2 regions of the Micromonospora yangpuensis genome follow, and region 2 is predicted to be linked to the other one. Evidence: predicted binding sites of a transcription regulator. Region 2 holds the regulator's gene; the other holds the start of a gene.
The links. Region 2 encodes HspR, which represses chaperone genes until heat shock. Its sites were predicted from a motif close to TTGAGTNNNNNNNACTCAA; they were not measured.

Region 1: lon (endopeptidase La) is a predicted target of HspR. The motif match lies at 8,538-8,556, and genes of this name have one in related genera.

The regions. Positions count from the first base shown of each region.
Region 1 covers NZ_FMIA01000002.1:3,559,485-3,571,148, forward strand. The annotation lists gene GA0070617_RS16070 (LVIVD repeat-containing protein) at 1-1,207, shown strand, start outside; gene GA0070617_RS16075 (SLC13 family permease) at 1,337-2,545, shown strand; gene GA0070617_RS16080 (hypothetical protein) at 2,557-3,462, opposite strand; gene GA0070617_RS16085 (DEAD/DEAH box helicase) at 3,675-5,396, shown strand; gene GA0070617_RS16090 (DoxX family protein) at 5,519-5,890, opposite strand; gene lon (endopeptidase La) at 6,154-8,514, opposite strand; gene GA0070617_RS16100 (histone-like nucleoid-structuring protein Lsr2) at 8,803-9,147, shown strand; gene GA0070617_RS16105 (hypothetical protein) at 9,426-10,634, opposite strand; gene GA0070617_RS16110 (PDDEXK family nuclease) at 11,009-11,664, opposite strand, start outside.
Region 2 covers NZ_FMIA01000002.1:264,040-275,703, reverse strand. The annotation lists gene GA0070617_RS01380 (cation:proton antiporter) at 1-114, shown strand, start outside; gene GA0070617_RS01375 (hypothetical protein) at 406-837, shown strand; gene GA0070617_RS01370 (hypothetical protein) at 984-1,337, opposite strand; gene GA0070617_RS01365 (heat shock protein transcriptional repressor HspR) at 1,440-1,880, opposite strand; gene dnaJ (molecular chaperone DnaJ) at 1,909-3,099, opposite strand; gene grpE (nucleotide exchange factor GrpE) at 3,182-3,961, opposite strand; gene dnaK (molecular chaperone DnaK) at 4,011-5,903, opposite strand; gene GA0070617_RS01345 (GTPase domain-containing protein) at 6,092-7,906, shown strand; gene GA0070617_RS01340 (GTPase) at 7,947-9,614, shown strand; gene GA0070617_RS01335 (hypothetical protein) at 9,687-10,916, shown strand; gene GA0070617_RS01330 (hypothetical protein) at 10,897-11,664, opposite strand, start outside.

The sequences.
Region 1 (11,664 bases), 3.3 Mb from region 2:
CGACATCGCCTTCCAGGGTCGGTACGCGTTCGTCGGCAACTACCAGGGCTTCGTCATCTACGACATCGCCCGGCCCAGCGCGCCGACGATCGTCTCCCAGGTGCACTGCCCCGGCTCGCAGAACGACATCTCCATCTACGGTGACCTGCTCTTCCTCTCCACCGACGAGGGACGCAGCGACGCCAGCTGCGCCAGCGCGCCGTTGCCCGCGACCGAGCCGCAGTCCTGGGAGGGCATCAAGATCTTCGACATCAGCGACAAGGCCACCCCGCGCTACCTCAAGGCCGTCGAGACCGCCTGCGGCTCGCACACCCACACCCTGGTCCCGGCGCGCGACCGGAGGTCGGTCTACCTCTACGTCTCGTCGTACCGGCCCCGGGAGGACTACCCGGACTGCCGGCCGCCGCACGACTCGATCTCCATCGTGCGGGTGCCGCTGCGCACGCCCACCGACGCCGCCGTGGTGGCCACGCCGAACCTCTTCCCCGACGGTGGCAACCCCGCCGGCGGATACTCCGCCGAGACCAGCGGCTGCCACGACATCACGGCGTACCCGGCGAAGAACCTGGCCGCCGGCGCCTGCATGGGTGACGGGGTGCTGCTGGACATCACCCGGCCGGAGGCCCCCCGGGTGATCAACCGGGTCCGGGACACCGAGAACTTCGCCTTCTGGCACTCGGCCACGTTCAACAACGCCGGCACCAAGGTCGTCTTCACCGACGAGCTGGGTGGCGGCGGGGGTGCCACCTGCAACGAGGCCATCGGGCCACAGCGGGGTGCCAACGCCATCTACGACCTCACCGGCCGGGGCGACGCCCGCAAACTCGTCTTCCGCAGCTACTACAAGATCCCCCGGGTCAACACCGACACCGAGAACTGCGTGGCCCACAACGGCTCGCTGGTGCCGGTCCTCGGACGCGACGTCATGGTCCAGGCGTGGTACCAGGGTGGCGTCTCGGTCTGGGACTTCACCGACTCGACCCGGCCGACGGAGATCGCCTTCTGGGAGCGCGGCCCGCTGTCGGAGACCCAGCGGATCACCGGCGGGGCCTGGTCGACGTACTACTACAACGGGTACATCTACTCCAGCGACATCCAGAAGGGACTTGACGTGCTGGAGCTGCGCGACTGGCGTACCTGGTCGGCCCACCTGACCCGGTACGACGAGTTCAACGCGCAGACCCAGCCGACGTACCTGAGCTGGTAGTCGGCGCGGCGGGTGACCCGGGGCCGGGCACCCGCCGCGACCGCGCCGGCCGGCGGTCCGCCGCGGTCAACGCCGTCACCGGTGGGTCGCCGACGGGCCGTCCGACGGCACCTGCAAGGATCGTCGGACGTGAAGGTCACCGGCGGTACCCCATCCGCCACCGCTGGTCGTGTCCGCCCGCACCCGCTGGACCTGGTGGCGATCGTGCTCGCCGTCGCCGGCGCCGGGTGTGTGCTGTCCGGGTTGCTGCCCCACGCCGAGGCCACCGCGACCGTGCGGCGGATCCTGCCGCTGCTGCTGTTCCTGGCCACCGTGGTGGTGCTGGCCGAGCTGACCGCGGCGGCCGGGGTCTTCGACGTGCTGGCCACCCGACTGGCCATCGCCGCCCGGGGTGACCGTCGGACGCTCTTCCTGCTCTGTGTCGGCTTCGCTGCGGTCACCACCGTCCTGCTCAACCTGGACACCACGGCGGTGCTGCTCACCCCGGTGTTGCTGGCCCTGGCCCGCCGGATCGGGGCGGCGCCCCTGCCGCTGGCGGTGACCACCGTCTGGCTGGCCAACACCGCCAGCCTGCTGTTGCCGGTGTCCAACCTGACGAACCTGCTCGCCGCCGACCGACTCGACCTGACCCCGCTGGCGTACGCGTCCCGGATGTGGGCCCCGCAGCTCGCCGCGATCGCGGTCACCGCGGTCCTGCTCTGGTGCTGGTACTGGCGCACCGCTCCCCGCCGGTTCGACGTCCCGGCTTCGCCGGTGATTCCCGACCGCCCGCTGTACCGGATGACGGTGCTGGGCTGTCTGCTCTTCGTGGCCGGCATCGTCACCGGGGTGGAGATCGGGATCGCCTCGGCGGTGGCCGCCGCCGTGGTGCTGGCCGCCTTCGGCGTCCGGTCCCGGGCCACCCTGCGTCCGGCGCTGCTGCCGTGGCGGCTGCTGCTGCTGGTGACCGGGCTGTTCCTGGTCGTGCAGACCCTCGGCCGGGCCGGTCTGGACGACGTGGTGGGCGCCCTGGTCGGCGCCGGCGGCTCGGCGGCGGCGACGGTACGCGCCGGTGGTACCGGGGCGCTGCTGGCCAACCTGGTGAACAACCTGCCGGCGTACCTGGCCGGGGAGGCGGCGATCGCCGCCGACGACCACACCCGTCTGCTGGCGTTGCTGATCGGCACGAACGTGGGCGCGTTGGCGGCACCGTGGGCGTCGCTGGCCACCCTGCTCTGGTATGAGCGGTGCCGGGCCGCCGGGGTACGGGTGCCGCTGCTGCGGTTCGTGGCGGCCAGTGCGACCGTGGCGGTCACCGGCACCCTGGCCGCCCTCGGCGCGCTGGTGCTGACCGGCTGACGCCCGGGGCCCTACACCCCCATCTCGGCCTCGTAGGCGCGGCGCAGGCGGCGGCGGGCGGTCGGGGCGAGACAGACGTGCCAGGCCGACCCCTGGTCGATCAGGTTGATCTCGCCGGCGGCCTGCCGTGCCCGCAGGATGCCGGCGAGGGTGTCCCGGGCGCCGAAGCGGGCGAACCAGTCGAGTTCCAGGTCGACGGCGTACCCCTGGCTGTGCGCGCCGGAGCGCCAGGTGGGCGCGCCGAGGCGGCGCAGCCGGTGCTGGTGCTCGACGCTGTGCGCCAGGTCGGTTACCCAGAGCGGCGGGGTGCCCGGCGGGGCGCCCGCGGCGAACTCGCGGGCGAGGTCGTTGAGCAGCGCGATGATCTCCCGGCGGCCCCGCCGGAACGGCAGGCCGGCGGTCCGGGGCGCGGCGTGCGGTCGGAGCCCGCGGTGTGCCGCGCGCAGTCCCCGGCCGAGCGGGGAGACCGGCTGTTGCCGGTAGCCGAAACCGATCAGGCCCCGACGGCGCAGCCACTCCAGGTCGACCAGCTCCGGACTGGTGTGCACGGCGGTGTCGGTGGCGAAGGCCGCCACGTCGGCCCACCACACGGCGTCGATCCGGGAGAGCAGGTGGCCACGGACCAGTCCGGCCAGCCCGCTCAGGTCGGCCTCCGGACGTTGTCGGGCCAGCTCCAGCAACAGGGTCTCCCGGGTGCCGACCAGGCCCTGCGGGGTGGCGTCGAGCACCGTGGCCAGGTCGGGTCGGCGGAGCCGTTCGTCGAGCAGCCGCTGCCGGGCCGCACCTGACATGGCGTCGGCCAGGGCGCCCAGTTCGGTGCTCAGCTCCGCCACGGCGTCCCGGTAGCCGGCGAGGTCGGTCGGGGCGCAGGGGCCCGGAGTGGGCCGGGGGCCGTGGCTTCGGCTCGGCACTCGCATGGTCGACCCCCCTGTCCCGGTACGCCACGGTGCGGACTCGATGCTGGCCACGATATGCCCACAAAAAGCAGCAAAGTGCGAGAAAGCTTCCCGGTACCTCCAAAGGTCTCCGTAACGACGAACGGCACCGGCCGACCGGGTCCGGCAGGCCCCCGGACGGTGTTTGGCCGGTCGCCGCAACCGGCCGCGAGGGGTGATGAAAAGCTTTACCCATGAGTTCCGCACCCGTGCCGACCGAATCCACCATCTCCGGCGACTCCGAGGAGGCGAACGCCTTCGCGGATCTCGGGCTACGCGCCGAGCTGCTCGGCGCGCTCGCCGCGCTCGGCTACGAGGAGCCGACACCGATCCAGCGGGAGGCCATCCCGCCTCTGCTCGCCGGCCGTGACCTGCTGGGCCAGGCGGCCACCGGCACGGGCAAGACCGCCGCGTTCGCGCTGCCGCTGCTGCAGCGGATGGCCACGGGCGGCTCGAACGCCGGGCCGGTGGCGCTGGTGCTGGTGCCCACCCGGGAGCTGGCCGTGCAGGTCTCCGAGGCCTTCCACCGGTACGGCAAGGACCTCGGCACCCGGGTGCTGCCGATCTACGGCGGCCAGCCGATCGGCCGGCAGCTGCGCGCCCTGGACCTGGGCGTCGACGTGGTGGTGGCCACCCCGGGTCGGGCGCTGGACCACATCGCCCGGGGCACCCTGCGCCTGGGTGGCCTGGCCACGGTGGTGCTGGACGAGGCCGACGAGATGCTCGACATGGGCTTCGCCGAGGACATCGAGGCGATCCTGGAGCACGCCCCGGCGCAGAGGCAGACCGTGCTCTTCTCGGCCACCATGCCGTCGAGGATCGACGGGATGGCCCGCCAGCACCTGACCGACCCGGTACGCATCCAGATCGGCCGGCAACAGCCGATGGCCGGCGAGGCGCCCCTGGTACGCCAGAGCGCGTACCTGGTCGCCCGGGCACACAAGCCGGCGGCCCTGGGCCGGGTGCTGGACGTGGAGTCACCGACCGCGGCGATCGTGTTCTGCCGCAGCCGTGAGGAGGTGGACCGGCTCACCGAGACGATGAACGGGCGCGGCTACCGGGCCGAGGCGCTGCACGGCGGGATGAGCCAGGAGCAGCGGGACCGGGTGATGGGTCGACTGCGCGCCGGCACGGCCGACCTGCTGGTGGCCACCGACGTGGCGGCCCGGGGGCTGGACGTCGAGCAACTCACCCACGTGGTCAACTACGACGTGCCGTCAGCCCCGGAGTCGTACGTGCACCGCATCGGTCGGGTGGGACGGGCCGGCCGGGAGGGGGTGGCGATCACCCTGGCTGAGCCGCGCGAGCACCGCATGCTCAAGACCATCGAGCGGGTCACCGGGCAGCGCATCGTCATCGACAAGATCCCCACGGCGGCGGACCTGCGTACCCGGCGGTTGGAGCTGACCCAGGCGGCGCTGCGGGAGTCGCTGCTGGAGGACGACCTGGACCCGTTCCGGGTGATCGTGGAGTCGTTGTCCGACGAGTTCGACCTGATGGAGGTGGCCCTCGCCGCGGTGAAGCTGGCCCACGAGGCCGCCTCGCCGGGCTCCGACGAGGACCAGGAGGAGATCCCGCAGGTAGCGGTCCGCCCGCAACGGGAGAGCCGCTCCGGCGGTGACCCGCGCGGCGGTGACCGCCGTGGCTCCCGGGCCCGCTCGGGGGGTGCCACCACGCAGGTGTTCATCGGGTTGGGCCGGCGGGCCGGGGTACGCCCGCAGGACCTCGTCGGGGCGATCACCGGCGAGACCGGGATCAACGGACGTGACATCGGCTCGATCGAGATCGCCGACCGGTTCTCGCTGGTGGAGGTGCCGAACGCGGTGGCCGACGAGGTGATCGCCGGACTACGCGGCAGCACCATCAAGGGCCGCAAGACGACCGTCCGCCGCGACCGCGGCGCCGAAACCCGCTGATGGTGTAAGGAAGGGCCCCCTCTTATCGCTTCCGGTAGAGAGGGGCACCCCGCTCACACCCCCCGAACCGACGGGCAGCCAGTTCGGGGGGCGGTGCGGCCGGTGGCTGGGCGGTCGCCCCGTCAGAGCGGGTACGGCCCGAAGCGGCCCCAGGCGACGACCGCCGACAGGATCAGCAGCACGACGGTCATCGCGGTGACCGGGTGCTCCTTGGCTCGCAGGTGCACCACGATCGCGCCGACCATCACGATCGCCAGCCCGACGGCGGCCAGCGGGGTGAGCACCGTGGCGATGCCGGTGAGGCCGGGTAGGACCAGCCCGACCGCGGCCAGCACCTCGGCCGCGCCGAGGGCCTTGACCTGGCTGGGGGGCACGTTCCTGACCCAGCTCATCCGGTCGAGCAGCTTCTCCTTGGGTTGGGTCAGCTTGGTCAGCCCCGCGCCGGCGAAGAGCCCGGCGAGCAGGACCTGCAGGATCCACAGAAACACGTTCACGGGTGAGTCGCCTCCGAGCGGTCAGGCTGGTCTTCGGGAATTCACGCCCAAGGCTACGGGCGCCGACGCCGCGCTCCGCACCGCCCAGCACCGCCGAGCACCGCCCGGCAGCCGCCGCGCACCGCCCAGCAGCCGCCGAGCACCGCCCAGCATCGCCTAGCACCGCCCGGCAGCCGCCGCGCATCGCCGAGCACCCGCCGTACACCGACGGGCCGGCAGCCCCGGGCCCCCGCCGCCGGGACGACAGGGGCCGGGGAATCCGGTCAGGCGGCGCTGAGTGGCTGACCGCCGAGGGTCCCGGCGTCGACCCCGCCGAGGGTCCCGGCGTCGACCTCAGCCGGGCGTAGCGCCAGCGCGAGCACGTCGGCGACGTCGGCCAGGACGTGCACGGTGAGCGCCTCGCGGACCTCGGCGGGCAGGTCGTCGAGGTCCGGCTCGTTGCGGGCCGGGATGATCACCTCGGTCAGGCCGGCCCGGTGGGCGGCGAGCAGCTTCTGCTTCACCCCGCCGATGGGCAGCACCCGGCCGGAGAGAGTCACCTCGCCGGTCATCCCGAACTCGGGGCGGACCGGCCGGCCGCTGGCCAGCGAGGCCAGGGCGGTGACCATGGTGATCCCGGCGCTGGGGCCGTCCTTGGGCACCGCCCCGGCCGGCACGTGCAGGTGGATCCGCCGCCCGGCGAGGGCGTTGGGGTCCAGTCCCAGTCGGCGACCGTTGGAGCGCAGGTAGGAGAGGGCGATCTGCGCCGACTCCTTCATCACCTCGCCGAGTTGCCCGGTGAGGGTCAGCCCCGGCTCCCCCGGCATGCTGGTGGCCTCGATGAAGAGCACGTCGCCACCGGCACCGGTGACCGCCAGGCCGGTGGCCACCCCGGCGACCGCGGTACGTTCGGCCGACTCCGGGGTGAACCGGGGGCGGCCCAGATAACGGGCGAGGTCGTCGGCGTCCACCCGGACCGGGGTCGGGTCGGTGGCCAGGGCCACGGCCACCTTGCGCAGGATCTTCGCCAGGGCACGCTCCAACTGCCGGACACCGGCCTCCCGGGTGTGTTCCCCGGCGATGCGGGCCAGCGCCCCGTCGGCGACGGTGACCTCGTCGGCGGTCAGCCCGGCCCGCTGCAGCTGCCGGGGCAGCAGGTGGTCCCGGGCGATGGCGACCTTCTCGTCCTCGGTGTACCCGTCCAGGGTGACCAGTTCCATCCGGTCCAGCAACGGGCCGGGGATCGACTCCACCACGTTGGCGGTGGCCAGGAAGAGCACGTCGGACAGGTCGAGGTCGACCTCCAGGTAGTGGTCCCGGAAGGTGTGGTTCTGCGCCGGGTCGAGCACCTCCAGGAGGGCGGCGGCGGGATCACCGGCGTAGCCGGTGGCCAGCTTGTCGACCTCGTCGAGCAGGATCACCGGGTTCATCGACCCGGCCTCGCGCAGGGCCCGGACGATCCGCCCGGGCAACGCGCCCACGTAGGTGCGTCGGTGACCGCGGATCTCCGCCTCGTCCCGGACACCGCCGAGCGAGACCCGGACGAAGGTGCGGCCGAGCGCCCGGGCGACGGACTCACCGAGGCTGGTCTTGCCGACTCCGGGCGGGCCGGCGAGGGCGAGCACCGCTCCGGAACCGCGCCCGCCGACCACGCCGAGGTTGCGCTCGGCCCGGCGGTTGCGCACCGCGAGGTACTCCAGGATCCGGTCCTTGACGTCGGCCAGGCCGGCGTGGTCGGCGTCGAGCACCGCGCGGGCCGCGCCGAGGTCGGTGTGGTCGGCGGTACGCACGCCCCACGGCATCTCCAGGACGGTGTCCAACCAGGTACGGATCCAGCCCGACTCCGGGGACGCGTCGCTGGCCCGCTCCAGCTTGCCCACCTCACGAAGCGCCGCCTCGCGGATCTTCTCCGGCAGGTCGGCGGACTCCACCCGGGACCGGTAGTCGGCGGAGCCGTCCGGCTCGTCCTCGCCCAGCTCCTTGCGGATCGCGGCGAGCTGCTGGCGGAGCAGGAACTCCCGCTGGGACTTCTCCAACCCCTCCCGGACGTCGGTGTTGATCTGCTCGGTGACCTCCTGCTCGGCCAGGTGTTCCCGGACCCAGCCGACCAGCAGCTCCAGCCGGGCGGTGACGTCGGCGGCGGCGAGCAGCTCGGTCTTCTGCGCCAGGCTGAGCCAGGGCGCGTAGCCGGCCGCGTCGGCCAGCTCGGAGAGGTCGGTCATCCGCTCCATGGCGTCGATGACCTGCCACGCGCCCCGCTGCTGCAGGACCGAGGTCATCAGGGCGCGATACTCACGGGCAAGGTCCCGGGCCCGGCCGGCCGGGGCGGGCTCGGACAGTTCGGTCGCCTCGACCCAGAGGGCGGCACCGGGGCCGGGGACACCGGAACCGATGCGGGCCCGGGACAGCCCTCGAATCACCGCGGCGGGCTCGCCACTGGGCAGCCGGCCGGTCTTCTCGATGGTGGCGACCACGCCGACCGGGCCGTACTCGCCGTCGATGCGGGGTACGGCCAGGAGCTGACGGTCACCACTGGCGCGGGCCGCGTCCACGGCGGCCTGGGTGCTCGGGTCGAGGGTCACCGGGATGACCATGCCGGGCAACAGGACGGCGTCGGTAAGCGGAAGTACCGGAAGAGTAGCCATCGGACACCTGCCATCAGATTGACTTGAGCGTGTCTGACTCAAGTAACCGATCGTTCCTGTTGTTCCGGGGTGTGACCCACGACACCAGCAGGCCCCGGCAGGGGTCCACCGCCCCGCCTGCCTGCGTGGCTATTGCGTCAGCGGCGATGAACTTTCCACGCCCACGTCGACCCGAGGACCCGGCAAACCGCGACCCGCCGATTCGAATACGCCGCATATTGTTGCGGATTTGCCCGGTGGTGGGTCAGACTTTTACCCACACCAGCCACACACAAGGAGTAATCGGCGATGGCCAGGAAAGTAATCACTGTTCTGACCGACGATCTCGACGGCGGAAAGGCCGATCGCACCGTCGAGTTCAGTCTGGACGGCGTCGCGTACACCATCGACGTGTCCGACGAGAACGCCGGGGTGCTGCGGAAGGCGCTCGACCCCTACATCAATGCCGGTCGGCGGGTCGGTCGCGCGCCGGCCGAGGCTGCCCGGACCAGCCGGCGAGCTGGCCGTCCCATCTCCGGAATGGACCGCGAGCAGAACCGGGCCATCCGGGAATGGGCGGCCAAGAACGGCTACGAAATCTCCGAGCGGGGGCGGATCCCGGTCTCGGTGGTCGAGGCGTACAAGAGCCGCTGAGCCGGGGGTTCGACGGCACCGGGGCCGGGGCCAGGGCTGAGAAATCAGCGCTGCCCCGGCGGGATTCGGCGCGCAATTTCCACCGCTGGCGCACTGCGGCCGGCAGAATATCCACCAACCCACTCGCGTACGGTGCGGGCATACGGCGCCGGTCGGACCAGCCAAGGGCGTGAGCCAATCCCGGCCCGGGACGGTTCCGATCCCACTCGCGACGACCAACGGGGCCGTCCGGGGATTCCCCGGACGGCCCCGCCGTCACTACTCCCGGCCGCGCCGGCTCAGTTGACTTCGATCCGGACCACGTCGAAGGCCGGGGTCTGGTTGGCCCGCTCCATCATCGGCAGCCGGTGGGAACCGTCGCCGGCCCAGACCGCACACTGCGCGGTGCCCTGCTGCGGCAGTCCGGCCACCTGGATCGCCACCTCGTCGGGGTTGCGACCGCCGCCGCCGTCCTCGGTCGCCACGAAGAACGCCGGGGCGGGTGCCGGGTCGGGTGCCTGGTCGGTGTTGCCGAGCATCCGGCAGGCGGTGTGGAAGTGACCTCGGGTCAGCCCCTCACCGTTGAGCACCGAGCTCTCCAGGTAGTACCCGCCCTGGCCGGCCGCGAGGAAGCGGTCCCGCACCAGGTTGCGGGTCGAGATCCGCAGGGTGAAGGCCTGGTTGGCCTGCACCTGCTGGGGGAACTCGGTGATCAACAACGAGGGGTTGTTGCCGGCGGCGCCGACCTCACCGAACGCGGTGCTGATGCACCGGTTGCCGTTCTGGAAGCCGTCGTGCGGCTGCAACCGGCTGTTCTCACAGTTCTGGGCCAGCACGTCGAGGCCGTTGTTGGGGTTGTTGTTGCCACCCCCGTTGTTACCGCCCCCGTTGTTGCCACCGTTGTTGTTGCCGTTGCCGCCGTTGTTGCCGTTGCCGCCGCCGTTGTTGCCGTTGTTCGGGTTGGCGTTGACCACGGTGCAGGTGGCCAGCTCGTCGAGGCCCTGCGGGCGGTCGGCGACCCGGCCGATGGCGGTGGCGATCCGGTTCAGCGTCGCCCGCCGCTTGTCCGCCAGCGGACCGAGGATCGCATTGTTGATGAAGGCCTGCCCGTTGCGCCCCTCCGCCGCCAGCCGCCGGTTGGCGTCGTTGATCTGGCTGCCGAGCAGGGTCAGGTTGCGCGAGACCTCGTTCTGGGCACGGGCCGGGATCTCCCGGGGCAGCTTCGCGGTCACGTCCGGGCAGCTGATCGTGGACACCGCGTTACCGGCCCGCAGCGAACGGCATTCCGCGACGGACATCTGACCGTCACCCCAGTAGTTGCGGACGTCCCGCCCGTTCTGCTGGTTGACCGTGACCCCCGCGGCACTGCTGGCGGTGGCCCCGGGGCTCGGCGCGACGCACTCGGCAGCGACCGTCCGGGTACGCGACGGCTTGTCTCCGGCGGACGAGATCTGGGTAACGGCGACGATGCCGCCGAAGACCGCAAGCGTACCGACCGCGGCGATCACCCGCTTGCTCCGCGCGTTACCGGATGACCGTCGCGCCCGTGTGGACCTGCGCATCGAATTGTTCTCCTTCTCGATCCGGTAGTTGACTCGTGTCCTCGGCGGACCGACGGGAATTCAGGTGAACGCCGCGTCGAGGAGCACTGCGACACCTCCGGCCGCACGTCGATGACCGACGATGCCCTTTCCGCACCGTCGCCCACGCCTGGGGCGCGGGTGGAAGATCCTGTCCATTCGCGCATGAGTACGGAGCCACGGCGGCCAGGGTTCAACCCGTACCCGCGATCCTCGGAGGAATTTTCGGCGCGCCCGCCGCCGGCCGCGAACGGGCCGGTTCTCACCCCCGGTGACCTGGGACGCTCACCCGGAGGTGGTGATCAGTCCACGCAGAGATGTTCGAAGGCGAAGCCGTCGGCGAACTCGTCCCGCCGCGACCGCAACGCCAGGATGTCGGCCCGCAACTGCGACCGGGAGACCACATCCGTCGGCACGGTGTCGAACCCACGCAGCCGTTCGCCGATCGCCACGGCCGCCAGGTCCTCGGCCAACCGGGCGGTCGGCACCCCCCGGACGACCCGGTGGTCACGCACCGACACCCGTTCCACCAGACAGGAGTCCGGCCCCACCGTGACCCAGCTCCACCCCTCGGCCGGTCCGTCGGTCCACCGCACGTGCAGACCACGCACGATCGGGTCGACCAGGTGACCGCTGACGTACGCCTCGACGGCCGCGGCCCGGGCCAGCGCGCCCAGGTCGTTGACGGGGCCGCGGCGCCCGTCCGGCAGCCGGCCGAGGATGTCGCGGAACCCCACCGGCGGCGGGCTGTGCGGGGTCGGTGTCACCGGCTCCGCGGACGTGAGCGCCGCGTAGTGCCGGGCATCGAGCAGGTACCCGACGATCTGCCGACCGTGCGACCCGGCACGCAGCGTCGGCGAGCTGATCCGCAGCAGCGGCAGGCCGACGGCCGCACAGACCACGTCGGTCATCCGCCGCTCCCGCTGCTGCGCACCACCGGGCACCGCCGGCGGGCCGA
Region 2 (11,664 bases):
GCCCGACTGCCTGACCTGGCGTGGTTCAAGCAGTGGCTGCGCCAGCGGTCGGCGGCCCGGCTGGCCAGGCCGGTCCCCACCCCCGAGGGACCGCCGCTACCCACCCCGGACTGAGCGACGGGGACCGGCCCGGGTCGCTCCGGCAGGCCCGCGTCGCCGCGACCGGCGGCACCGGGATCCCGGTGCCGTCGCCGACGCCGGCGGCCACCTCACCGGCGTGACCTTCGGCACCGTGTCCAGGCGGCTTGCCCGTACGGCCGGTCCGGTCGGACCGACGGTTGCCGAAATCTCCCAGCAAGGGGCTACCGCAGGTCACCGGTACCGCGTTAACGTGTCGCCCCAGCAGCCCAGGGGGCCTGCGGGCCGGCCGGTGCCGGCGCGGGCGCGATGCGGAAGGTTGGCCGGTTGAGCGTGCAGGAATCGAGCTTCTCCGGTTTCGCCAACCCCGTCGACCCGTCCCCCGCGGAGTTGCGGGCCTGGGCGTACCAACCCGATTCGGTGCCGCTGACCAGCATGCCGCAGGACTGGGACCTGCTGGTCGCCGGAGACCGGCTGGTGACGACCCTCTTCGACCTGGCGATGGATCCGACCTGTCCGGCCCGCCGGTTCGCCCTGCACTGCCTCTACATCTACGCCGCCGACGGCATCCGGACGGGCTTCCGGGCCCACCCGAGGCGCCGGTTCCGCAAGCTGGTCGACCAGGCCGAGCGCTCCGGCGACGAGCTGATGCGCACCTGGGCGCACAACTCGCGGGTGCTGCTGGCCCGCCCGACCCTCTTCGTCTACCGGGACTGGTGTGAGGGCGGTCTGGTCCGGGAGAACCGCCGACTCGACTGAGCCGCCGACGCACCCGCGACCCGCAGCCAGCGAACGGGCCGGGACCCCCCGTGGGTCCCGGCCCGTTCGCGGCCCTGAGCCGGAGCGACCGAGCCGGAGCGACCGAGCCGGAGCGACCGAGCCGGGTGACCGGCCTGGTGCGGCGGTCAGCCGATCGACCGGCCGTGCCGTTCGGTCCGGCGCTCCGGCCGGCCGCGCTCGCTGTTCTGGTCCGCGCCGCCACCGGCCGGCGGACGACGATCCGCGCCGCCACCAGCCGGCGGTCGGGGCTTCGCCCGCTCGGCACCCTGGTCGGCGTCCGACCGCTGCCCGGCATCCGGGCCCGACTGCGGCCGGTGGCCGGCGTCCTGGCCCGACTGCGGTCGGTGGCCGGCGGCCCGGTCGGTGCGACCGGAGAGCCGGGCGTCGGTGATCTCGTCGAACTTCTCGCGGACGCCCTCGGCGACCCGGTCGAGCTGGTCCTCCGCCGCCTGCGCCACCTTCTTGGCCGCTCCTGTCACTACTCCCCCTCACCAAGGGCCCAGATCGGGCGGACAACACCTGGTCACAGGCTAGACGGGGTGGACTGACCGCGCCGGGGATCCGACCGAACCGCAGCCGGCTCAGCGGTCCGGGTTGCGGCGGGGCCGCCAGACCACCAGCGCCGTCGAGGACCGGGTGGTCTGGACCAGGTCACGACCGGGGAAGCGGGCCAGCGACTCCAGCTCGGCCACCCGCCGGTACGCGGCGTCCAGCTCCGCCTCCATCCGGGCCAGCCGCTGCTGGGCCTGCTCCAGCAACTGTTCCAGGCCGATGATCCGCTTGATCCCGGCCAGGTTGACCCCGTCGTCCTGGCTGAGCCGTTGCACCTCACGGAGCAGTACCACGTCCCGGACGCTGTACCGCCGACCGCCACCGGCGGCCCGCCCGGCCTGCACCAGCCCCAGCCGGTCGTACTGGCGCAGCGTCTGCGGGTGCATCCCCGCCATCCGCGCCGCGACCGAGATCATCAGGACCTTGGCCTCGTAGGCAGGGTCGCCCGAACCGGCGAACTCGTCCGACATCCCGCTCACCTCCGCATGCACTCCACGGTTACCCGAAGCGACGTACCCGCGCGTCGAGATGTTCCCGCCCGGCCGGCGGCGTCTGCTCGGCGAACGCCCGCAGGGCGGCCTGCGCCTCGTCGGACACCTTCGCCGGTACCACCACGTCCAGCGTGACCAGCAGGTCGCCGGCCTGGCCCTCGCGACGGCTGACCCCCTTGCCCCGGGCCCGCAGCACCCGCCCGCTCGGCGTACCCGGTGGCACCCGTAGCGTCACCACCCCGTCGAGGGTCGGCACCCGCAGGTCCGTGCCCAGGACCGCCTCGGCGTACGTGATCGGCACGGTCAGGGTCAGGTCGTCCCCGGTACGCCCGAACAACTCGTCCGGCCGGACCTTCACGTGTACGAAGAGGTCGCCGGCCGGGCCGCCACGCTCACCGGCCTCGCCCCGGCCACTGAGCCGGATCCGCTGGCCGTCGGCCACCCCGGCGGGGAACCGGACCTTCAACGTACGGGTCTTCGTCACGCCGCCGGTGCCCTGGCACTCGGGGCACTTCTCCTCGACGACGGTGCCGACGCCCTGACAGTTGCGGCACGGCTCGGCGAAGCTGAACGCACCCTGGTTGCGGGTGGTCGTCCCGGCCCCGTGGCAGACCGGACAGGTCCGTGGCTGGGTGCCGGGCTTGGCGCCGTTGCCGTGGCAGGTGTCGCAGACCCCCGGCGAGCGCAACGTCAACGGGATGGTCACCCCGCGTACCGCATCGGTGAAGTCCAGGGCGACCTCGGCCTCGACGTTGCGGCCCCGGGCCGGCCCGGCGGGGCGACCCGGCCCACCGCCGGCCCCACCACCGGAGAAGATCGACGTGAACAGGTCGGAGAAACCGCCGCCGGCCCCGCCGAAGCGCCGGTCACCCCCGCCCGCGCCGCCACCGAAGAGGTCGGAGACGTCGAAGGGGGTGCCACCGGGCTGACCGGTACGGGCTCCACGCCGGAACGCGCCGGAGCCGAAGAGGGCACGCAGCTCGTCGTACTCCCGACGGCGGTTGTCGTCGGAGAGCACGTTGTACGCCTCGGACGCGGCCTTGAACCGCTCCTCGGCCCTGGTGTCACCGGGGTTGTGGTCCGGGTGCGACTCCCGCGCCAGTTTCCGGTACGCCTTCTTGATCTCGTCCGAGGAGGCGGACTTGTCCACGCCCAGCACGGCGTAGAAGTCCTTCTCGATCCAGTCCTTGGAACTCACCGGTCCACCCCCTGCCAGGCGTGGCCCGGTCGTCCCGCCCGCCGATCGTCGACGGACGGGACGACCCGGCCACGGATTCGCACTATTCCGGGTCGGCGACCGCGACCAGCGCTGGCCGCAGCAGCCGCTCGCCGAGCAGATAGCCCCGACGCATGATCTGCACGCAGGTCGGCTCGGTGACGTCGGCGGAGGTCTGGTGCGCCACCGCCTCGTGCCGGGTCGGGTCGAACGGGTCACCCTGCTCGCCGAACGGGGTGAGCCCGAGCTTGCCGACCACGGTGGTGAGCTGCTCGGCCACCGCGCCGAACGGACCCACCAGGTCACCGTGCTCGCGGGCCCGGTCCAGGTCGTCCAGGATCGGCAGCAGCCCGGCCAGCACCGAACCGGTGGCCTGCTCCTGGACGACGCCCCGGTCCCGGTCCACCCGCTTGCGGTAGTTGGCGTACTCCGCCGTCACCCGCTGCAGGTCCCGGGTCCGCTCGTCGAGGTCGGAGCGGAGGGCCGCCAGCTCCGCGCCGAGGGCCGGCGCGGCGTCCTTGGGCTTGCTCTCCGCCGCCGGTTTGCTCTCCGCTGCCGGCTTGGTGCTCTCCGCCGGCTGGGCCGGGGCGTCCACCACCGGTGGCCCGGCCGGGGCCTCCTCGACCTCGATCTCGTCGACGACGACCTCGGCCTCCTCGACCAGGCCGTCGGCCGGGACGTCGGCGCTCGCGTCGGTCGCCGCCGACTCCTGCTCGACCTCGTCGTTCTGCTGACTGTCCGGGCTGACGACCTGCGGCTCGGCGGCGGCGTGCCGGCCGGGCGCGGAGCCACCCGGCACCGACCCGGTGGTCTCCGGGTCGGCGGCTCGTGGCTTATCCGTCATCGCGGCTACCTCGATCCCTGTGCGGTGCGTACGTGGCGGGGACGGGCTGTCACTTCTTGTCCTCGTCCACGATCTCCGCGTCGACCACGTCGTCCGCGCCACCGGCCGGCCCGGCGTTGGTGCCACCGGCCTGCGCGCCGCCGGCCGGCCCGGCACCCGGTCCGCCCGGCCCACCCGGGCCCTCGGCACCCGGCTGGCCCTGCTCGGCCTGCTGGGCGTAGAGCAGCGCGCCGGCCTCCTGGGAGACCTTGGCCAGCCGCTCGTGCGCCGACTTGACCTTCTCGATGTCGGTGCCGCCGAGGGCGCCACGCAGCTCGCCGAGCGCCTCGTTGATCTGGTCGCGGTTCTCCGTGGGCAGCTTGTCACCGCTCTCGGCGAGGAACTTCTCGGTCTGCCACTGCAGCGCCTCGGCCACGTTGCGGGCCTCGGCCTCCTCGCGGCGACGCTTGTCCTCGTCGGCGTGCTCCTCGGCGTCCCGGCGCATCCGCTCGATGTCGTCCTTCGGCAGCGACGAGCCGCCGGTGATCGTCATCTTCTGTTCCTTGCCGGTGCCCAGGTCCTTGGCGTGCACGTTGACGATGCCGTTGGCGTCGATGTCGAAGGTGACCTCGATCTGCGGCACGCCCCGCGGCGCCGGCGGCAGGCCGGTCAGCTCGAAGGTGCCGAGCTTCTTGTTGTAGGCCGCGATGTCCCGCTCACCCTGGAAGACCTGGATCAGCACGGACGGCTGGTTGTCGTCGGCGGTGCTGAAGACCTCGGAGCGCTTGGTCGGGATGGTGGTGTTGCGCTCGATCAGCTTGGTGAAGATGCCGCCCTTGGTCTCGATGCCCAGGCTCAGCGGGGTCACGTCGAGCAGCAGGACGTCCTTGACCTCGCCCTTGAGCACACCGGCCTGCAGGGCGGCGCCGACGGCGACGACCTCGTCCGGGTTGACGCCCTTGTTGGGCTCCTTGCCGGTGAGCTGCTTGACCAGGTCGGTCACGGCGGGCATCCGGGTCGATCCACCGACCAGGATGACGTGGTCGACGCTGGCCAGCTTGATGCCGGCGTCCTTGATCGCCTGCTCGAACGGGCCCTTGCAGCGATCCAGCAGGTCCTGCGTCATCCGCTGGAACTCGGCGCGGCTGAGCGTCACGTCCAGGTGCAGCGGGCCGGCGGAGCCGGCCGTGATGTACGGCAGGTTGATGTTGGTGGTGGTGGCCGCCGACAGCTCGATCTTGGCCTTCTCGGCAGCCTCCCGGAGCCGCTGCAGCGCCATCTTGTCCTGGCCGAGGTCGATGCCGTGCTCGCCCCGGAAGGTCTTCACCAGGTGGTCGATGATCCGCTGGTCCCAGTCGTCACCACCGAGGTTGTTGTCACCGCTGGTGGACTTGACCTCGATGACCCCCTCGGCCAGCTCCAGCAGGGAGACGTCGAAGGTGCCCCCACCGAGGTCGAAGACCAGGACGGTCTGCTCCTTGGAGCCCTTGTCCAGCCCGTACGCCAGGGCGGCCGCGGTCGGCTCGTTGACGATCCGCAGCACGTTGAAGCCGGCGATCTCACCGGCCTCCTTGGTGGCCTGCCGCTGGCCGTCGTTGAAGTAGGCCGGGACGGTGATCACCGCGTCGGCGATCTGCTCGCCCAGGTACGCCTCGGCGTCCCGCTTGAGCTTCATCAGCGTGCGCGCCGAGATCTCCTGCGGGGTGTACTTCTTGTCGTCGATGTCGACGGACCAGTTGGTGCCGATCTCCCGCTTGACCGACCGGATGGTCCGGTCCGGGTTGGTCACCGCCTGGCGCTTGGCGACCTCACCGACGAGCACCTCACCGTTGCGGGCGAACGCGACGATCGACGGGGTCGTCCGCGAGCCCTCAGCGTTGGCGATGACGGTGGGCTCACCGCCCTCGAGAACGCTGACGCAGGAGTTCGTCGTGCCGAGGTCGATACCGACCGCACGTGCCATGTTCGCTTCCTCGCTTCATACCGTTGGAGCAGGTGACGGGAGTGCACCCGCGTCAAGTTGAGTGAACGTGACTCAATAGTGCCACGCTCACGCCATTCGTCAAATCCGGGTTGAGCCGACCCGACGCAACCCGACGTTCGGCTACCCACCGGTTGTCTTCTGTTGCATCGGTCGGGCACGCTTTAGCGGTGATTCCGCACGGCGATCCCGCCACAGAGTCCGGCGCGCCCACCACCGTGGCCCGCCCCGGGCAACCGGATGCCGTGCAGATCCCTCCTGACCTCGGCGCGGACGGCAGCCTGCCCGCCGCGCTCGGCAATCTGCGGCTGGCGATCAGCACCGCCCGCTTCCCGCTGGAGCTGCCCTCGGCGGAGCCGGCCCGACGCACCACCACCGCGCTGACCGACCAGCTCGACGACTACCTGCTGCCCCGGTTGAGCCGGCTCGACGCACCTCTGCTCGTGGTCGTCGGGGGCTCCACCGGCGCCGGCAAGTCGACCCTGGTCAACAGCCTGGTGCAGGCCCGGGTGAGCACCGCCGGGGTGCTCCGCCCGACCACCCGGTCCCCGGTGCTGGTCTGCAACCCGGCCGACTCCGGCTGGTTCCGCCGGGGTGAACTGCTGCCCGGTTTGACCCGGACCAACGAGCCCAGCGAGGACCCGGGCACCCTGCAGATCGTCGCCGCGCCCGCGCTCCCGCCGGGCCTGGCCTTCCTCGACGCCCCCGACATCGACTCGGTGGTCGACGCCAACCGGGCCCTGGCCGGCCAGCTGCTCGCCGCTGCCGACCTCTGGCTCTTCGTCACCACCGCCGCCCGGTACGCCGACGCGGTCCCCTGGGAGCTGCTGCGCAGCGCCCGCGGCCGGGGAGCGGCCATCGCCATGGTGCTCGACCGGGTGCCGCCGGAGGCGACCGACGAGGTCGGCGCCCACCTGGCCGAGATGCTCGCCGAGCAGGACCTGGCCGCCGCGCCCCTGTTCGTCCTGCCGGAGACCCAGGTCGACGGGCAGGGGTTGCTGCCCGACTGGGCCACCGCCCCGCTGTCGACCTGGTTCGCCCGACTCGCCGCCGACGCCGAGGCCCGCGCCGCAGTGGTCCGGCAGACACTGGACGGCGCGCTGGCCGCCCTGCTGCCGACCGTCGAGGGCCTCGCCGCCGCTGCCGACGAGCAGACCGCCGCCGCCGACGCGTTGGACGACCGGGTCGACGCCGCGTACCGGGGGGCGCACCGCACCGTCGAGCAGGGGCTGCGGGACGGCCGGCTGCTCCGGGGTGAGGTGCTCGCCCGGTGGCAGGAGTTCGTCGGCACCGGCGAGTTCTTCCGCACCCTGGAGGCCCGGATCGGGCGGTTGCGCGACCGGGTGGTGGCGGCGGTCACCGGCCGACCCGCACCCGCCGCCGAGCTGCGTACCGCGATCGAGTCGCAGCTGGTCACGCTGCTCCGCGGGGTGGCCGCCGAGGCCGCCGAGCACACCCACACCGCGTGGCGGGCCCATCCGGCCGGGGCGGCACTGCTCGAACCCGGGCTCGCCCACCCCGCCGACGACCTCTCCGAGCGTGCCGAACGGCTGGTCCGGGACTGGCAGCGGGGGGTGCTGGAGCTGGTCCGCGAGGAGGGCGGTGACCGGCGCTTCGTGGCCCGTACGGCCGCGTACGCGGTGAACGCGACCGGGTTGGCGGTGATGATCGCGGTCTTCGCCTCGACGGCCTTCATCCCGACCGGCGCCGAGGTGGCCGCCGGAGCCGGCACCACCGTCGCCGCGCAGACCGTGCTCCAGGCGATCTTCGGTGACCAGGCGGTGCGTACGCTGGCCGCCAAGGCACGGGCCGACCTGCTGGAGCGGGTCCGCACGCTGCTGGACGAGGAGGCGGCCCGCTACCTCGCGCGGACCGCCGAGGCCCGGCCCGACCCGGCGACCGCCGCGGAGCTACGCGGCGCGGCCGCCTGGGTCGAGATCAACCGCCAGCACAGCGGGCTGGCCGACGAAAGGCTCAATCCGTGAGCGCGAGGAGGTTCGGTCCGTGACCGACATCGTGGGTCGGATGCGGCAGGCGTTCCGCGGTGACCAGCGGGTCGACGCCGACGAGCTGCTCACGCGACTCGACGCGGTCCGCCGGTTCCTGACGGCGGTCGACGGTCACCTGCCGGACAGCCAGCTCGTGCCCGCGCACACCCTCGTCGAGCGGGCCGGCACCCGGCTCGCGCTGTCCCGGGACCACACCGTGGTCGCGCTTGCCGGGTCCACCGGAAGTGGCAAGTCGAGCCTGTTCAACGCGCTCGCCCGGATGAGTCTCTCCCCGGTCGGGGTGCGGCGTCCCACCACCGGTGTGGCACACGCCTGTGTCTGGGGGCCGCTGGACGGCGCGAACCGGTTGCTCGACTGGGTGGGGGTGTTGCCCCGCCACCGGTTCGTCCGGGAGAGCGTGCTGGACGGTGACGACGAGTCCGATCTGCACGGACTGGTCCTGCTCGACCTGCCGGACTTCGACTCGGTGCAGCGCTCGCACCAGTTGGAGGTGGACCGGCTGCTCGGCCTGGTCGACCTCGTGGTCTGGGTGGTCGACCCGCAGAAGTACGCCGACCGGGTGATCCACACCAGCTACCTGCGCGAGTTCCACCGGCACAAGGACGTCACGGTGGTCGTGCTCAACCAGGCCGACCGGCTGCCCCCGACCGAGCTGCCCCGGGTCATGGCCGACCTGCGCCGGCTGCTCGACACCGACCGGCTGGACGGCGTACCGCTGCTGGCCACCGCGGCTGTCGATCCGGGCGGCCTGGACGACCTGCGGGCCGCCCTGGAACGCACCGTGGCCGAGCGCCAGGCGGTGTTGCGCCGGCTCGCCGGGGACGTGGACGTGGTGGTGGCCGGGCTGGACGAGCTGGTCGGTCCGGACAGGTCGGCCGCCGGGCCCGACGAGACGGCGGTCCGGGCGTTGCACCGGGCGTTGGCGGGTACGGCCGGGGTGCCGGTGGTGGCCGAGGCGGTCGGGCAGGCGTACCGGCATCGGGCCGGCGGGGCGACGGACTGGCCACTGGTCCGCGGCTGGCGCCGGTTGCGCCCCGATCCGCTGCGCCGGCTGCACCTGCCCGACCCGGCCGGCACGGACACCGACGCACCGGCGGAGAAGCCGCTGGCCGCCACCTCGGTGCCGGACCCCACCGCCGCCCAGCGGTCCGCGCTGGGGCTGGCCGTGCGGACCGTCGCAGACCAGGCCGGCGAGGGGCTGCCGGGTACCTGGCCGGCCGCGGTCACCAGCGCCGCCCGGTCCCGGCTGGCGGACCTGCCGGACGCGCTGGACCGCGCGGTCGCCGGCACCGACCTGGGCATGGACTCCCGCCCGCTCTGGTGGCGCGTCGTCGGCGGGCTGCAGTGGTTGGTGACCCTCGCCGCGGTGGCCGGGCTGGGCTGGCTCGTGCTCGGCTACGGGCTGCGGGCGATCGGGCTGCCGCCGCTGGACAATCCACAGGTGGGTGCGGTTCCACTGCCGACCCTGTTGCTGCTGGGCGGGTTGCTCGCCGGCCTGCTGGTGGCGGTGGTGACCCGTCCGGTCGTCCGGTGGGCCGCCGGTCGGGCCCGGCACCGCGCCGAGCAGCGGCTGACCGCCGCGGTCGCCGAGGTCGGCGAGGAGTACGTCGTCTCGCCGGTGCGTACCGTGCTCGCGTCGTACGCCGAGGCGGGCGCGGCGTTGCGGGCCGCCACCCGTCGCTGACCCCTCCCGGTCGACGGGTGGGCGGGTCGGCAACCGGTGTCACGGGCGCGTCGGCGGCGTAGGGTTCGGTGCATGGCCACGCCAAAGACCCCTTACGACGCGGTACTGCACGCCGCCCGCGACGTGACCAGGCTGGACTGTGCCCTCGACGCCGAGATGCTCGGCACCGCCCTGCTCGGCAGCGTCTACGCCATCGCCGAGACCGACCGGAACACCGCCGTGCGAGAGTTCGTCGGCGGCTTCCTGACCGTCACCTCCCGTCGCCGCACGGCGGCGGCGACCACCATCCGGGCGGTCTTCGCCGCCCTGGTTCCCGACGCCGAGGGGACCGCCAAGGTCCGCCCCGGCGCCCAGGCGCCTACCTGGTCCGGCCAGCTCGGCCGGGTGCATCTCACCGGCACCTGGGCCTACGGCGACGTGTACGGCGACCAGACCTCCTACCTGGCCACCTTCGCCTACGACGACGACGCCGGCGGACCGGAACACGCCCTGGTCGCCCTGGTCGACCACAACATCGGAATCACCAAGGACGTCTTCGTCGGCAGCCCCGCCGCGCCGATCCTGGAACAGGTCCGGCAGATGTGTGCCGGTGACGAGCTGACCTGGTTCCGGCAGGAGGATCCGGCCCGGATGCGTGCCGAGGTGGGGCGCCACCTGGCGATCACCGACGAGCTGTCCGAGCTGCCCGGGGAGGGCTCCCTCGCCACCGACCGGGCGTTGTTCGGCGCCCGGTTGGCCCTGTTGCCCGACACCGACACCGACACCACCGTCGACGCCGGCGCGGCGGAGCCGCTGTCCGCGGCCGAGCGGACCGAGCTGGTACGCCGGTTCCTCGCCGGCCCGGAGGCCGCCCGGTTCGGCCTGGACGCTGTCGACGGCGCCGATCAGGCCTCGCTGCACTTCTGCCTGAGCCTGCTGCTGGACCACGCGGCCACCTTCCCGCAGGCCGACCCGATGCGGTGGAGCCCGGCGGTCGCCGGGTTGTTCCTGCTCGACTGGGTGCACCGGCGGGCGGTGCTGGACATGGACGACGCGGCCATGCTGCCCCGGGTGCTGCGCGCCTGGGCCGGGTACGCGGCCCGCCAGCGCGCCCTGCCGGAGCGGGCGGCGACGCAGACCGACGAGGCCATCGAGGAGATGGTGCCGGAGTTCGCCCGGCTCTACTCCACCGGTGAGCGGCGCAGCCCGGCCACCGCCGCGGTGGCGCAGCTGATGGCCGACGGCATCGACCCGGACGATCCGGTCGCGCTGAACGCCTGGATCGAGGCGAACCGGCAACGCCTCACCGACGAGGGTTTCTGACCCGACCCGGGTGCACCTCCGCGTCCGACCCCGCCGGGACTGGTGCCGCCAGGGTCGGCGGGACCGGGCCGGAGGCCTCCGGGGCCGCGGGTGCCTCGGAGGCCAACGGGGCCGGGGCCGCAGGGGCCTCGGAGGTCACCGGACCCGGGGCCGGCGCTTCCTCCGGTGGCACCGGATCGGGGTGCGCGGTCGCGCCCGGCGCGGCGGTCGGCTCGACCAGGCGGGACGGGGTCGGTGCCGGCCGTGGGCCCGACGTGGCGGTGGGAGCCGGGCTGGGCGACGGCGCGGGGCTGGGCGACGGCGCCGGTGAGGGACGCGGTGTCGGGCCGGGCGACGGGTGGCCGGGGAAGGGATCCGGTCCGGGTGCCGGCCTGACCGGGCTCGACGGCGGCGAGGGGCGCGGCGTCGGCCGGCCGGGCTCGCTGCGGGCCGCGGGGGCCACCGGGACGAGCGGCCCGGGAGTCTCCGGGGCGGCCGTGGCGGTGGCGGTCGTTGCCGGGACGGGCAGCGGCGGCGTCACCGCCGGTTGACTGGCCGTCGGCCAGGGGATCACCACCGGCCCGGCCGAGGGCGTCGGGATGAACAGGGCTTCGCTGCCCGGTGGGGCCGTACTGCCGATCGTGGCCGAGCCGGTGCTGATCGCGGCGAGAACCGGCATCGACGCCGTACCGGCGAGCAGTGCGACGGTGAGCAGGTAACCCCGGCTGGGACCGGTCGTGCCGGTGGCCCGGTGCACGCCGACCACCCG